Regions from separate parts of the Fodinibius saliphilus genome, predicted to be linked through region 2. Evidence: riboswitches for the same ligand, from Rfam matches in the RefSeq annotation. Region 2 holds a riboswitch; the other holds the start of a gene.

Region 1 (7,521 bases), 340 kb from region 2:
GTAGATATAGTTTTGGGAAGGAAAATTAAAAAGGGAGCCGCTTACTTTTTGCGGTCTAGCCCAACGGTCTAAGTTAGTAAGAATATGATCAATTTCCTGGTACGAAATAAGTAGCTCTGTTTCATAAGTTTCGAAATAAGGCTTCTTTAAATCAGCATCTAACGCTTCAAAAATCCTCTTTTCATTACTTTTAAGAGTGTTTTTTAGTTTACGCAGTTGTTCTTTTCGGTAAGAAACCTCTTTTGGTTTTCCTTTTTTGAAGTAGTTTTGTTGAGTAGAAACTATTTCTTTCATCTTACTCCCTGTTCTTTTCGTCCGGTGAATGTATCCATTGATTGGTAGACCCGGAATAGTTTACCAGCTACAAAATCAAATACTTTCGTGGGTAAGATGCCCCGTAAAAAAGGCAACAGTTTTACCATAAATGGTGCTCGCAAATGAATTTTATTATGTTCTATTGCTTTTATTATACGATTAGTAATATCATCCGGAGATAAAATAGGGGTGAGCAATGGTGCCGAAACGCCTTCAAACATACCGGTATCTATATAGCTGGGTTCTACTGTAGTAACGTTAATATTGGCCTCAGATTTGCTAAGTTCAATACGTAGAGACTCTGACCAGCCAATCGCTCCCCATTTGCTGCTGGCATATACAGACATCCCAGGGTTGGCCATTAATCCTGCAGCCGAAGCAATATTCACAATATGTGCAGAAGAAGATTTTTTAAGTCCGCCCAATAAAGATCGGGTAGTATGTATCATCCCAAGCAGATTAACGCCAATAGTTTGTTCAATATCTTCCGGGATTAATTCATCAAAATTCTTTCCTGCTATAATACCTGCGTTGTTAATTAGAAGATCAACATGTGGAATATCTTGCAATGTTTGTTCAGCTGTTTGATAAATTTGCTCATATTTAGAAATATCAACAGTGAAACAGTGAATGGGTGCTTCAAATGTACTAAGCTGTTCATGAGCTTTTGCAAGGTACTCTTCATTGACATCCCATATAACCAATGATTTTGCGCCCTTTTTAAGTGCTTTTTCTGCTAGTAACAGCCCTATACCATGGGCACCGCCGGTAATGAGAATATGTTTGTTTCTAATTATACTCATATTTTAAAGCGTTTATTAGTAAAAGTATAGCAATAATAATGTGCGATAAATAGAGAAGAAGCAGAAATTTTTTTATATGAATTCACCAAGATGCTTAAATTTATACGATGTCGGATCCGGCAGATAATAATCTACAAAAGCGAGTTGCCAAATTAGAAGAGCGAATTAAGGAACTCGAACACCAACTTGCTACTCTCTAAGAGAGCTTTATAGAAGAGGCTCAAACAGCAAAGACCTCTACAGCTAACCACAGGTCAAACAAGGTTATTTCTGTAGAGAGTAAAAGCAGTAATCGGGATATCGGTAGTTTTGAAATCGGTGAAGAATGGCTTAACCGTATTGGAATAGGATTGTTGCTAATTGGTGTAGCATTTCTATTTAAGTATTCCATTGATCAGGGATGTTTAAATCCACCTATCAGAAGTGCCATTGGATTGGGAGTTGGGATGTTTCTTTTTGTGTTGGTTATATCAAAAGTTTTCGGGATTAGAAGACGGACAGGTATTGGTGACAATAGCTTGGGGAGGCTATGCTATTATCCTGTTGGTGTTAAGCTTTCTGTATTATGGCAAGCGGCTGCGAATTACAGCTATGGCAACTGTTTTTCTGGTTGTCGGGAAACTATTTTAGTTGATCTTTCGAAGTTACAGGCTATATGGCGCATACTATTATTTATCGGCTTTGGTACTATCTTCCTTTTATTGGGATATTATGGTCAGTCGCATTGGCATGATAAGAAGGAGTAGAGATTAATTAGCAATCATTGAAAAATATGTTACATTTTGACCTGCTTCCTTGTGTGGACAAATATTGTTTACTGACCTTATATCAATAATCAATTGGAGAATATAAAAATGAAAAAACTACTTTCTGTTGCAATTATATTAATTATAAGTGTGGCTTGCATGCAATCGCCAGTTGAGGAGGTTGCCAAGACTATTACTAAGCAGAGTCTGATGAAGCCTATTGAGGTGTTGTCTTCCGATGAGTTTCAAGGTCGAAGTACAGGGACCATAGGTGAAAAGAAAACAATAGACTACCTCGTCAAAAAGTTAAAAGAGTATGATATTAAAGGTGGAATGCCTGATGGGAGTTATACGCAAAATGTACCCTTGATTGGGCAGAAGACGGATCAGGATACGCGCATAACGATCAGTAAAAATGGTAATACTATCCATAGTTTTGATTATTACAGTGATTTTATGGCTTGGCCCAGTAACCTGTCAGAAGAGGTATCCGTTGAGGATTCAGAGTTAGTATATGTGGGTTTTGGTATTCAGGCACCAGAAGAGAACTGGGATGATTTTAAAGAAGCAGATGTAAAAGGAAAGGTATTAGTAGTTAAGAATAATGATCCCAGCGATGATCCTGCACTCTTTAAAGGAGATACCAGGCTCTATTATGGCCGGTATGACTACAAGTATGAAAAGGCCCGTGAAATGGGGGCTGCAGGAGTATTAATTATTCATACCACTCCTTCAGCTGGATATGGATGGAGCGTTGTGGCCAACAGCTGGAGTCGAGAACGTTTTTATATGCGTGGTGACAAGTCGCTTAAAGGTTCTAATACAAAGTTTAACGGTTGGTTGACCAAAGAAGCAAGCAAAGCCTTGTTTGCAAGTGCAGGTTTGAAGTTGGAAGAGCAGCTTAAAGCTGCTGAAAGTCGTGATTTTGAACCGGTACCTCTTAATGGATTGTCATTAAACTTAGAGTTGTCTGCTACGTATCGTAAACAAGAAGCTCAAAATGTCCTTGGATTAATAGAAGGAAGTAGTAATGAGTTGAAAGATGAGCACCTTGTTTATACTGCTCACTATGATCACTTAGGTATTACCCAGCCGGTGAAAGGAGATTCTATTAATAATGGTGCTTTGGATAATGCTGCAGGAGTTAGTGCAGTATTAAATATCGCGAGGGGATATAAAAAACTGCAGCCTCAACTAAAGCGTAGCACCTTATTCCTGTTTGTGGGAGCCGAAGAGGTTGGTTTGTTAGGATCAAAGTATTGGGCTCAAAATCCAACGGTACATCCCGGCAAAGTTACAGCGAATATTAATCTTGATGGGATGAACGTTTATGGGAAGACCAAAGATTTGGTGCTTATTGGCTATGGACGAAATAGTGTAAGCGATACAATTGAAGATTTGGCAGAAGAGAATGGTCGAAAAGTGAAGCCAGATCCCCATCCTGACCGAGGATATTTTTATCGATCTGACCACTTTCCCCTAGCGAAAAAGGGTATTCCCGCTATTTTCCCTAACTCGGGAACAGAGTATGTGGATAAACCTGAGGGGTATGCGGAAACTGTGGACAGTTTGCAGAATGCAAATTATCATTCTGTGAATGATGAAATAAATGAGTATTGGGATCTTTCTGGAATGGTACAGGATGTGCAGCTCTTTTTTAATGCGGGATATAGAATTCTAAATGCTGAGGAGATGCAAAGGTGGGATAAAGGGGATGAGTTCAAGCAGATGCGTCTTAAGATGATTGAAGAAGTATCAGTCCAAAAATAATTTTGAAAGATATATCGATGACAATCGTTTGTGGAAAACGAAATAATAATATTTTTAAATGAGGAAAGAACTGATGAGAAAAATTATAAGTATATGTTTTGTAACCGCTGTAGTGTTGATGGGAATAGGGACAGTTCAGGCCCAAAGTGATTCTTCTGACAATGTTAAAATTACTATCACTGAGTTTAGCGATTATCAGTGCCCGGCATGTGGGCAGTACCATCCTATTGTTAAGAAAATAAAGAAAGAGTTTGGCGACCAAGTCGAGCTCAAGTTAAAGCATTATCCCTTAAATATGCATCAATTTGCTGCTCTTGCTGCACGAGCAGTAGAATCTGCCGGTAATCAGGGGATGTTCTATGAGATGCACAATATGCTTTACAATAATCAAAGGTATTGGTCAAATTCTGTTAACCCTGCACCTATATTTGAAGGTTATGCTAAAAAAATAGGCCTTGATATGGAAAAGTTTCGCAATGATTTGAATGCGGCGGAAACCCAAAAAGCTGTTATGCAGGAAAAGGAGGAAGGCAAAAGGCGAGGAGTGAATTCTACTCCTACCTTCTTTATTGAAGGCGAAAAACTGGATCCTCTTCCAAGGTCATATGAGCAGTTTAAGGAAGTGGTTGAAAAATATCTTGCAAAGAAGACAGGTTAAGTAACCGTTTAAAAGCCTTTTATCCCTAAGGCAGGGGCTTGCATTGCATGCGATAAAAGGATAGCTTCACCTACTATTTAGAATTAAGTATTGCTTGTCGTTAGGAGTGCTGTAGGAATGCAGCTGAGATGACATCCTGGCTACCTGATCTGGTTAGTACCAGCGGAGGGAAACGACAAATCATTAGTACTGATTTTTCCTGCCTCTTTCTGGCGGCGAGCAGCATAATAATTTATATGGCTGATTCGCTGACATCCCCAAATATAGGTGACTTGTCTGAAGAGCAGATTATTGCTCTCTTTGCCAATTCATCATCTTCGCCCAATGAGATCGGTATAGGAGATGATAGCTCTGTAACAGAGGGGCCCAGAGGACTTAAGCAGCTTATAAGTACAGACCTTATTGTAGAGCATGTCCATTTTAGACGCCAAGAAATTTCCCCCCGTTTTTTGGGCTACAAAGCACTGGCTATAAATCTCTCCGATATTGCTGCCATGGGTGGTAGGCCTACCGGTTTTTACGTATCCTTGGCTCTGCCCAAAGAGTTATCTGTAAATTGGCTAAGGCAGTTCCGAAATGGATTAGTTGCTCTTGCCCAAGAGTATGACATTTCATTATTGGGAGGCGATACTACTCGTTCACAGAATGACATTATTATAAATATTACAATTATCGGTGTTGGGAAACCGCAGCAGGTAAAGCTGCGCAGCGATGCAGAAGTCGGTGATATTTTATGTGTTACCGGAACTGTGGGAGATTCAGCAGCCGGTTTTGAAATACTATCACATCCAGATCAATATACCCATCTAGCGAAATCAGTGCGCCAGCAGCTATTAGGGCGACATCAGGAACCTGAACCGGAAGTTGAAAAAGGGCAGTGGCTGGCCCAAGAAAAAACGGTACATGCAATGATTGATCTTTCTGATGGGTTGTTAAGAGATGCTTACCACATAGCCCATCAAAGTCACTGTCGTATTAAAATCGCGTTAGAACAGCTTCCATTGTCGCGTGCTTTCAGATCTTTTTATGAAAAGGATGGTACTCATGAACAGGCACAGGAGTTTGCGGTGGTTGGAGGAGAGGATTATAAGCTCCTATTGACAGTAGCCAAAGATGGCGTTAAGGATTTACAAAAGAGGTACAAACAGAATTTTGGCACCATCCTACATCAGATAGGAAGTGTTAGTGAAGGTGATTCTGAGGTTGGAATGTTACGGAGTGGGGCATCGGTAGAAATTAAAGAACAAGAGTTCAAACACTTTAAGGGATCTTAGTTTTATGCAAGATAATTCGAAACAGACGTATGATAAGGTATTGACCATTGCCACCTCTGATAGTGGAGGAGGGGCCGGCGTACAGGCAGATCTTAAGACCATTTCTGCATTGGGATGTTATGGAATGTCCGCTTTTGCTGCTCTTACGGCTCAGAACACACAAGAGGTGCGTGCTATTCATGAGGTGCCGCCCCAGTTTTTAAAAGACCAAATTGATGTGGTGGTAGAGGATTTTGAAGTAGATGCAGTTAAGATAGGAATGTTATTTACCGGAACTCTAATGGAAGTAGTTGCAGATCGCATTAAAAAACATGATCTGAAGAATATTGTGTTAGATCCGGTTATGGTTGCTCAAAGTGGTGCTCAGCTTATACAAGATGAGGCCATCGAAGTAATAAGAGAAGAACTGTTTCCATTAGCAGATCTTATTACTCCAAATATTCCAGAGGCTAAACGATTACTGGGGTGTGATATAAACGGTCATGAGTCGATGAAAAAGGCGGTTCAGGATCTCTTAGAAACCGGTGCTGGGGGAGTACTACTTAAGGGCGGACATTTCGAGAAGCAAGAAAGTATCGATTATTTGGCGATAGCATCAAAAGACCCGGAGCTGCACCAGTTTAAGGCAAAACGCATAGAAACAGATAATACCCACGGCACAGGTTGTACCCTCTCTTCAGCTATTGCTGCGTTCCTGGCAAAGCGATATTCTATGCCTAAAGCTGTTGAACAGGCAAAGCTGTATATCACGCAGGCTATTTCGGCAGGTAGTCAATATGATATTGGGAGAGGCGGTGGCCCGCTACATCATTTTCACCAATTTTGGAACTAGTATCTAAACATAAAGTATTGAAAAGGAATGGAATTTACTGACAAGCTTTGGCAAGAAATTGAACCTATCTATGATCATATATTAGAACTGCCATTTATAAAAGAATTGACGGATGGTACCTTATCGGAAGAGGTATTCACTTTTTACCTGAAGCAGGATACTTTATATCTGTCTGATTATTCACGAGCGCTTTCACTGGCAGGTATTCGGTCGGACAGCAATGAACAAGCTCGTCAGTTCCTGAATTTTGCGACCAATGCTATTGATGTAGAGCGAGAGCTGCATGGCGAGTTTTACGAAAAGTTAGATGCGGGAAGTCCCTTGCAAAAGTCGCCTTCCTGTTTTGCATATACTAATTATTTACTTGCCACGGCAACGATGAGAGATAATGCCATTGCCATAGCAGCGCTACTTCCGTGTTTTTGGATATATCGTGAGGTAGGACTTCATATTTATGAACATGCTGCTCTTGAAAACCCCTATCAAGATTGGATCAATACCTATGCAGGAGAAAAGTTTAATGATAGCGTTGAAAAGGCAATTGCAATAACAAACCGGGTTGCGGAAGAGGAGCCCAATCGCCGCCGAAAGCAGATGATACATGCTTTTGTGCGTTCTTCCCAAATGGAGTGGAAGTTTTGGGACAGTGCATATGAGATGGAACAGTGGCCCCGTCAACCTAAGAATGCTGTTCCGGCATAGGTGAATAAAACGATGAAGAAACGATACAAACTTAAACTTTCTGACATCTTAGTCACCACAGTTATAGCCCTTGTTTTTGGGGTGATTTATAAGTTATGGGGGCCTCTATACTACGCTATAAAGCCGCTTGGTATGCATCTTGAGCAATTGATTTATGGTATGTGGTTTATTGCAGCAACGGTCGCTTTCCTGCTTATTAGAAAACCGGGGGTAGGGTTATTAGCAGAGGTTGCAGCAGCTTCGGGCGAATTTTTTATGGGTTCCGAGTGGGGCTTGGCAGTTTTGTTGTCGGGAGTGGCTCAGGGGCTGGCCTCAGAGATGGTATTTGCCGCGAGAGGATATTGCAAGTATTCTATCGGGGTGGCTGTAGCAGCGGCGGCGGCAGCAACAGCTGGATCTCTTTTGTTGGATTTATTGCAGG
Region 2 (7,521 bases):
CCAGCGATAGTTCCATTTTTATGGGTACTGATGCCACCGAGCGGTGGACGGTTGCTGAGTTTCGGCCCTGGGCAAAGCCCTATTTTGATCGAGGTAAAGCATGGGATTTTACTGCTGTTGAACGCCATCTCTACTTTTCGGACGATGGGAGTATCGCCTGGTTTGACGAGGTATTGGACACCCCTAATTTAGGTCCCGCCCGGGGAACAGGAGTATTGGTGTCAAAAGAAGGTGAGTGGAAGATTGCTCATTATAATTTGTCGATTCCTATCCCCAATGCTATCGCCGATACGGTGATAAAACAAGTTGAACGTGCATTGGAAGATCGTTCTTCTACAAAGTAAATTATTGTTAATAATCTATCCTACTGATTTATGAGATCTTTGAAACGTTATTTTCTCTCTTTCTTAATATTTGGGCTTTTTATTTCTGCTTCTGCCGTTGCCCAGTCCCAACTGCAATCTCCTGCTGAATTCTTGGGGTATGAATTGGGTGACCAATGGACGCCCCATCATAGAGTGATGGATTACTTTTGGTATGTGGCAGAGCAATCGGAGATGGTTGAGGCCAAGAAATATGGCAAAACCAATGAAGGGCGTGAGTTGATGCTGGCTTATGTATCGAGCATGTCGAATATGGCAAGGCTGGATGAGATCCGAACCAATAATTTAAAGCGTACCGGCCTTATTGATGGTGAAGCTGAAGGTGAGAGCACAGCTATTGTTTGGTTAAGTTATAATGTTCATGGTAATGAAACCTCCAGCAGTGAGGCAGCCCTGAAAACGATATATGAGCTGGTTCGTCCAGATAATCCACAAACCAAAGAGTGGCTGCAGAATACGGTTGTGGTCATGGATCCAATGCTTAATCCCGATGGTCGTGATCGTTACGTACATTGGTACAAAGAAACCGTTGGGGATACTTTTAATGCTTTTGGAGAAGCACGTGAGCATCATGAGCCTTGGCCGGGGGGACGTACTAACCACTATTATTTTGATTTAAACCGTGATTGGGCGTGGTTAACACAGAAAGAAAGTCGGGCGCGGATAGAACAGTTTCAGAATTGGATGCCCCATATCCATGTTGATTTTCATGAGCAGAGTTATACCTCGCCTTATTATTTTGCTCCTGCTGCCGAACCGTTTCATAAAGCTATTACAGAATGGCAACGGAATTTTCAGTATACCATCGGTGAAAATCACGCAAAATATTTTAATAAAAATAGCTGGCTCTATTTCACTCGCGAAGTCTTTGATCTTTTCTATCCCAGCTATGGTGATACGTATCCCATTTTTAACGGGTCTATTGGAATGACCTATGAGCAGGCCGGCGGAGGATATTCCGGCCTTGGTATAAAGAAGCCAGTGGGAGATACCTTAACATTGAAAGATCGCCTGACCCATCACCATACAACAGGATTATCCACCGTGGAGATTAGTTCCATGAATGCGGAAAAGTTAGTCAGTGAGTTTTCTAATTATTATAAAAAAGCTCAAAGTAATCCCGCTGGTGAATACAAGACTTTTGTTATTGATAAGGATAATAATCCCGATAAGTTGCGGGCTTTATTCAAGCTTCTCGACAAGCACAAGGTGGAATACGGACAAGCCTCCGATGACCAACGGGTATCGGCATACAACTACAAGACAGGACAAAAGCGTCGTCAGCGTATTGAGGAAGGAGATTACTTGGTAAGTGCCTATCAGCCAAAGTCAGTATTGGCTCGTATATTATTTGAACCGCGTCCTGAGCTGGCCGATTCTGTAACCTATGATATCACGGCCTGGGAGCAGCACTATGCTTATGGGTTAGATGGCTATGCTGTACCAGAAGAGCTGGATATGAAAGCAGCTTCAATGCCTGAAAAGAAAGTTGACAATGCTGTAAATGAAAACGCCTATGCTTACCTGGCAGAATGGAAAGACCTTTCGGATGTAGGTTTGTTGGCTGACCTCTTAAAGCATGATATCAATATTCGATTTTCAGAGAAAGAATTTAAAATAGAAGATCAATCGTATGACGCCGGTACGCTGGTAATCACCCGTTCTGATAACAAGTTTAAAGGCACCGATTTTGATAAGTTGGTCAATGATCTTGCTACCGAGCACAATCAGCATCTGGAAGCGGTGCCAACCGGTTTTGTACAGTCCGGGGCAGATTTTGGCTCTTCTTCCGTGCGATATCTTGACCGACCGCGCGTTGCCTTGCTATCCGGAGAAGGAACTTACTCAAATATGGTAGGCGAAGTGTGGCATTATTTTGATAAGCAGATTGATTATCCGGTTACCCTGCTAGATACTGATTATTTCGGTGAGGTAGATCTTAATAACTACCAGGTGCTTATTATGCCCTCGGGTAATTATAATGGTGTTATTGATAGCAGCCGATTTGATGATATCCGAGAGTGGATTTCTTCCGGCGGAAAACTTATTGCACTACAGGGTGCAAACGGTTACTTAGCAGGTAAGGAGGGGTTCAGTATCGAAAGAAAGCCTGATGATGGAAATGAGAAAGAGACCCCTGAATCTGGCACGGTTCTCAATGAATATGGTGACCAACAGCGTGAATATATATCGAACTTTAATAGTGGTTCCATTTTTAAAATCACCATGGATAATAGCCATCCTTTGGCATTTGGATATGATGACAGCTATTTCTCTCTTAAACTAAATGCTGATGCCTATAAATATCTTGAAAAAGGGTGGAATGTAGGCGTTGCTAAAGCAGACGCCCATATGAGTGGTTTCATAGGGTATGAAGCTGAGGAGAAGCTACATAACACGCTTACTTTTGGTGTGCAGGAGATGGGAAATGGTTCTGTTGTGTATATGGTTGATAATCCATTGTTTCGTGCTTTTTGGTATAACGGGAAGCTGCTGTTCGGTAATGCCGTATTTATGGTAGGGCAGTAAGTTGTTACACAAACAGTTTTATTTTTACTGGCTCTTATACTTTGTCTAGGAGCCAGTGTATTTTAAGAGATGTGGAAATGCATCATTCTGTTTGAAAACTTAGATCGGGGACGAGAATATAGTTGAAGACTTTGAATGACCCCCGCTTTGTCATTATGAAGAGCGGTGTGATGAAGAGTTTGAAGCTGAACCACAATCAAACCCTTCTAAGGGAGAATAGATGCCATAGTATTTTCCCCTCCTACTGCCTCACTTTGTTTTTTTATCAGGATGACACTTAGTTTTGCAAAGGTCTCTAGTATTCATTTGAGGTCGTCATTTAGTGTTACACTGCAGCATCTTTTCTTTTAAAGGGGTTTTACCCCACGATATTGCAAAGGCACCAGTATTTATTTTGTCTTATCTTTTGAAACTTCCGCCTTATGCCCGTATCTTTGGGCGCATTCTAACTTTACAAAGGTTGGGGGTGCTTGCAACAGCAGGCTGAGACCATACCCTGAGAACCTGAACCGATTAAGATCGGCGTAGGGAAACCAAGGCAGTGATACTACCGAAAAAAGTACAATAACTGCCGGATTGATCAGCATTCCTTGCAAGTTCATCTCCCGCTCTTATGAATCCTATAAGACGGAGGAACTTATGTATTTCAAACTAATACGAGCAACAGCATTTCTATGCTTTTTGATGGCAATGAGTACCACACTTGTTGCTCAAACTATAACCGGAATGGTTATTGATGCACAAAGTAATGAACCGCTGCCCGGGGCGAATATTATTCAGCTCGATACTAAAAACGGTATTTCGGCTGATGAAAATGGAGCCTTTACCCTGTCATTAAAAGAGGGCGCTTCATCAAAAATAAAAGTGACTTTTGTTGGCTTTAAATCCAAGACTATCGACACGACAAAAAGAGGAGGTGAGCTTACTATTAGCTTGGTGCCCAATACCGTTATTAGTAATGAAGTGTTCGTAAAGGCTTTGCGTGTAGATGAAGCCTCGCCCATGGCTTTTGATAATGTGAGCCGTACAGATATTGAAAAGAAAAATCTGGGTCAGGATATGCCCTACATGATGAGTAGCTCTCCATCAGTAACAACAACTTCTGATGCCGGGTCCGGGGTTGGGTATACAGGGATGCGAATCCGAGGTGTTGATCAAGGGCGTATAAATGTAACTATTAATGGTATACCGCTTAACGATGCAGAATCACACGGCGTATATTGGGTCGATATTCCTGATTTAGCTTCATCCGTTGAAAATATCCAGATCCAGCGTGGTGTGGGGACATCGACGAACGGAGCCGCGGCCTTTGGGGCTACGGTGAATGTACAGACTTCACAGATGCGATCGGATGCCTATGGAGAGGTGAATACCGGGATCGGCTCATTTGATACCAAAAAAGCTAATGTAATGCTCGGTTCCGGTCTTATGGAAAATGGGTGGCAGTTCGAAGGCCGTCTTTCAAAAATTACGTCAGACGGATATATCGATCGGGCATCATCGGATTTGAAATCGTTTTACCTTTCTGCAGCTAAGCATGGTGAGCGAAGCTTGCTGCGAGCCGATGTGTTCTCCGGTAAAGAAAAAACATACCACGCTTGGAATGGGGTTTCCGAAAGTAAATTGGAAAACGGAGAACGTACCTACAATTCTGCTGGTACCGAAAAACCGGGTACGCCCTATAAAGATCAAACCGATAATTACCAGCAAGACCATTACCAGCTACACTATTTTTATGACTTGGCGAAGAACTGGAATGTCAATGCCTCGCTACACTATACCTATGGTCGGGGTTATTATGAACAGTATAAGGCAGATGAAGAACTCGGTGACTATAGTATAAGTCCCGTTATCTTTAGTCAGGATACGGTCTCGGAAAGTGATCTGGTTCGCCGTAAATGGTTAGATAATCATTTCTATGGCACCGTTTTTTCAACGGAGTATAATATCGAGGATAAGGGATCCATTACTCTTGGTGGTGGCTATAATGAATATGATGGAGATCATTTCGGTGAAGTGATCTGGGGTGAGTATCTCGGTAATACCAATGTCGAAAATCGTTATTACGATAATAATGGCTTTAAAACAGATTTTAATACTTATCTAAAGGGGCAGTATAATATTACAGAGGCATTGACAATCTATGCTGATGCCCAAATTCGACGTGTTACGTATAAGTTTTTAGGTAAGGACCGTATCAAAAATCAAAGTAACAGCTATGATATTGTAGATGTTAAGCAAACCGACGAATTGACTTTCTTCAATCCCAAAGCAGGACTCACTTATAATAAGGGTAACCATAGAGCCTACTTTTCTTTCAGTATGGCCAATAAGGAACCCACTCGTGACGAATATGTGGATTCGACTCCTGAAAGTCGTCCTGAGCACGAAACATTATACGATTGGGAAGCCGGATATAAAGCAAGTTTTGAACGATTTTTTGTTAGTGCAAACTTGTACTTCATGGATTACAAGAATCAGCTCATTTTAACTGGTCAAATAAATGATATTGGATCAGCTATTCGACAAAATGTGGATAATAGTTATAGGGCAGGTATTGAGCTGCAAGCCGGTGCTAACATAACGAATGGTCTGGAATGGAGTGGAAATGCCACAATAAGCCGCAATAAAATTGATGAGTATAACTATTACTTGACCGACTATTCTACAAACACCCAGAAGGTCTTTGGGTATCAGGATACAGATATTTCGTTCTCCCCTGATTTTATTGGGAATTCAATTATTCAATTCAATAGAGAGGGTTTTACAGCACAACTAACTACAAAATATGTAAGCCGACAGTACCTGGATAATACCCAGACGAAAAGTCGTTCTTTAGACCCTTATTTGGTTAATGATTTGCGGGTAGCTTATGAGTGGAGCAAAGCGTCCTTGTTTAAAGGTATTACCGCAACCTTGGAGGTTAATAATCTGTTAGACGAAAAGTATGAGTCAAACGGTTATACTTTTGGCCTGCTTAGCCAGGGAAGTCAGCAACATTATAATTATTATTATCCGCAAGCGGGACGCAATTTTATGCTTCAGCTGTCGTTTACCTTTTAGATAGATGTTGTGTTAGGTTAGTGTAAGTGAGAAGGCAGGCCGAAAGGTCTGTCTTCTTTTATTTGAAGAGAGCTTTGCAAAACCATCCTTTTGATCAATTTCTGTATTATCGTGAATTAGAATTCATTACCTATGGGCATATAAGCTCCAGTTTCGAATTCACTCAGGCTTTGACTTTGATCAGAATTCCCCATTTTTAAAGCCATCCTGAAAAGGAAATATCTACGGGTTCTCGGTTTCTTTTTCAGGTTTGCTATACATACTATTTACTTTTGCATCTTGGTATGGGGTATCAGGTTCACGATCAATAACTTGTATAAGAATAGCGCCACTAATAATAAAAAGTGCCGATATTATTTCTGGCAGTGAGGGGTTTTCTCCAATGCTGAGCCAAGCTATGAGCAGGGCGGCAATAGGGACCAAGTTTCCGTAAAGTACCACTTGGGTAGGGCCAAGTTTTCTTAGAGCTCGAACTTTTACCCACTGTCCCAGTCCAACTCCTATGCCTCCACCGGCAAGGATAGCTATCCAAGTCCAAAGGCCGAGAGAGGTCCAGCTGACATTTAATAGGGAGGGAGAAGCAATAAAAATATAAAGCGTACCTCCGATAGCAGTACGTAGAGCTACTATCGGTATAGGTCCATAATCACGGGCCAACGGTTTAATAAGATGTAATTCAATGATCGTAAGAATAAGGGCAAAAATGAGGATAAGATCTCCGAACCAATACCCTCGTTCAGGTTGTAACCCATCCCATCCGAGAATGAGTGTACCCATTACGGCAAGTATGACTCCAAGAAATCCATAGGTGCCCATTTGTTCGGTTCTGAGAAAGTAGCCACAGGCAGTACTGACTGCAGGCCCCAAGGCCAGCCATAATGAAGCTCGTGCACCATGCGTGAGGCCCAGTCCTTCAATACCCAGCCAGGGTGCAAGAGTGGCGCCAATAACCGAAATAAGTAACAGGCGCGGCCAATCTTTCTTTTTAATATTGGGTAGGAAAGATATAGAGCTATGTTTATGGCCGGATTTAGCCCGGTACTGCAGATACATCACGAAGAACATCGCAGCTCCACCTGTAGCAAAACGACTAACACTAAAAGAGATGGGGGACATCTCTTTTAGTGCTATTTCTGCCAAAATAAAATTAGCCCCCCAAAGAAAGGTAAATAAAACGAGAATACTATGATGGGGCCATACCCCACCATCAGTTGCGTTGGTATTTCGGATGTTCTTTTGGATCTAGCTTCAACTTATACTTTGATAGTAAATGGTACTTTGGTGTTTTCCCAGTGTAATACTACGGTAGCCTTCTCATTTGTGACTTCTTCAAAATAAAACATCATTCGTTCTCGAGAGTCAGCTTCTCTGGGTTCAACCTCGAATCGGAGAATGTCTTTATCCTTGTCATATTGAGTTCCCCAAGAGAGCTTAGAGTTAATAATAATGGTCCATTTATCCTTATTTGGAACGGTATAAAGGGAATAGGTTCCAGCTTCGAGTTCATGGCCATTTATAGTCACATCGTTAGAAATTACAATAGCTG

Evidence for each region. Region 2 has a riboswitch for thiamine pyrophosphate ahead of FCN14_RS13240 (TonB-dependent receptor). Riboswitches for the same ligand answer to the same signal wherever they lie in the genome.
Region 1: another riboswitch for thiamine pyrophosphate. It lies ahead of thiL (thiamine-phosphate kinase); the one in region 2 lies ahead of FCN14_RS13240 (TonB-dependent receptor).

The regions. Positions count from the first base shown of each region.
Region 1 covers NZ_VAWF01000004.1:403,500-411,020, reverse strand. The annotation lists gene FCN14_RS14765 (aldehyde dehydrogenase) at 1-294, opposite strand, end outside; gene FCN14_RS14760 (SDR family oxidoreductase) at 291-1,118, opposite strand; gene FCN14_RS14755 (DUF2339 domain-containing protein) at 1,328-1,864, shown strand; gene FCN14_RS14750 (M28 family peptidase) at 1,973-3,634, shown strand; gene FCN14_RS14745 (DsbA family protein) at 3,708-4,292, shown strand; TPP riboswitch at 4,385-4,480, shown strand; gene thiL (thiamine-phosphate kinase) at 4,529-5,566, shown strand; gene thiD (bifunctional hydroxymethylpyrimidine kinase/phosphomethylpyrimidine kinase) at 5,571-6,398, shown strand; gene tenA (thiaminase II) at 6,426-7,100, shown strand; gene FCN14_RS14725 (ECF transporter S component) at 7,113-7,521, shown strand, end outside.
Region 2 covers NZ_VAWF01000004.1:67,482-75,002, reverse strand. The annotation lists gene FCN14_RS13250 (nuclear transport factor 2 family protein) at 1-344, shown strand, start outside; gene FCN14_RS13245 (M14 family metallopeptidase) at 375-2,912, shown strand; TPP riboswitch at 3,365-3,460, shown strand; gene FCN14_RS13240 (TonB-dependent receptor) at 3,552-5,975, shown strand; gene FCN14_RS13235 (DMT family transporter) at 6,198-7,157, opposite strand; gene FCN14_RS13230 (DUF2911 domain-containing protein) at 7,229-7,521, opposite strand, start outside.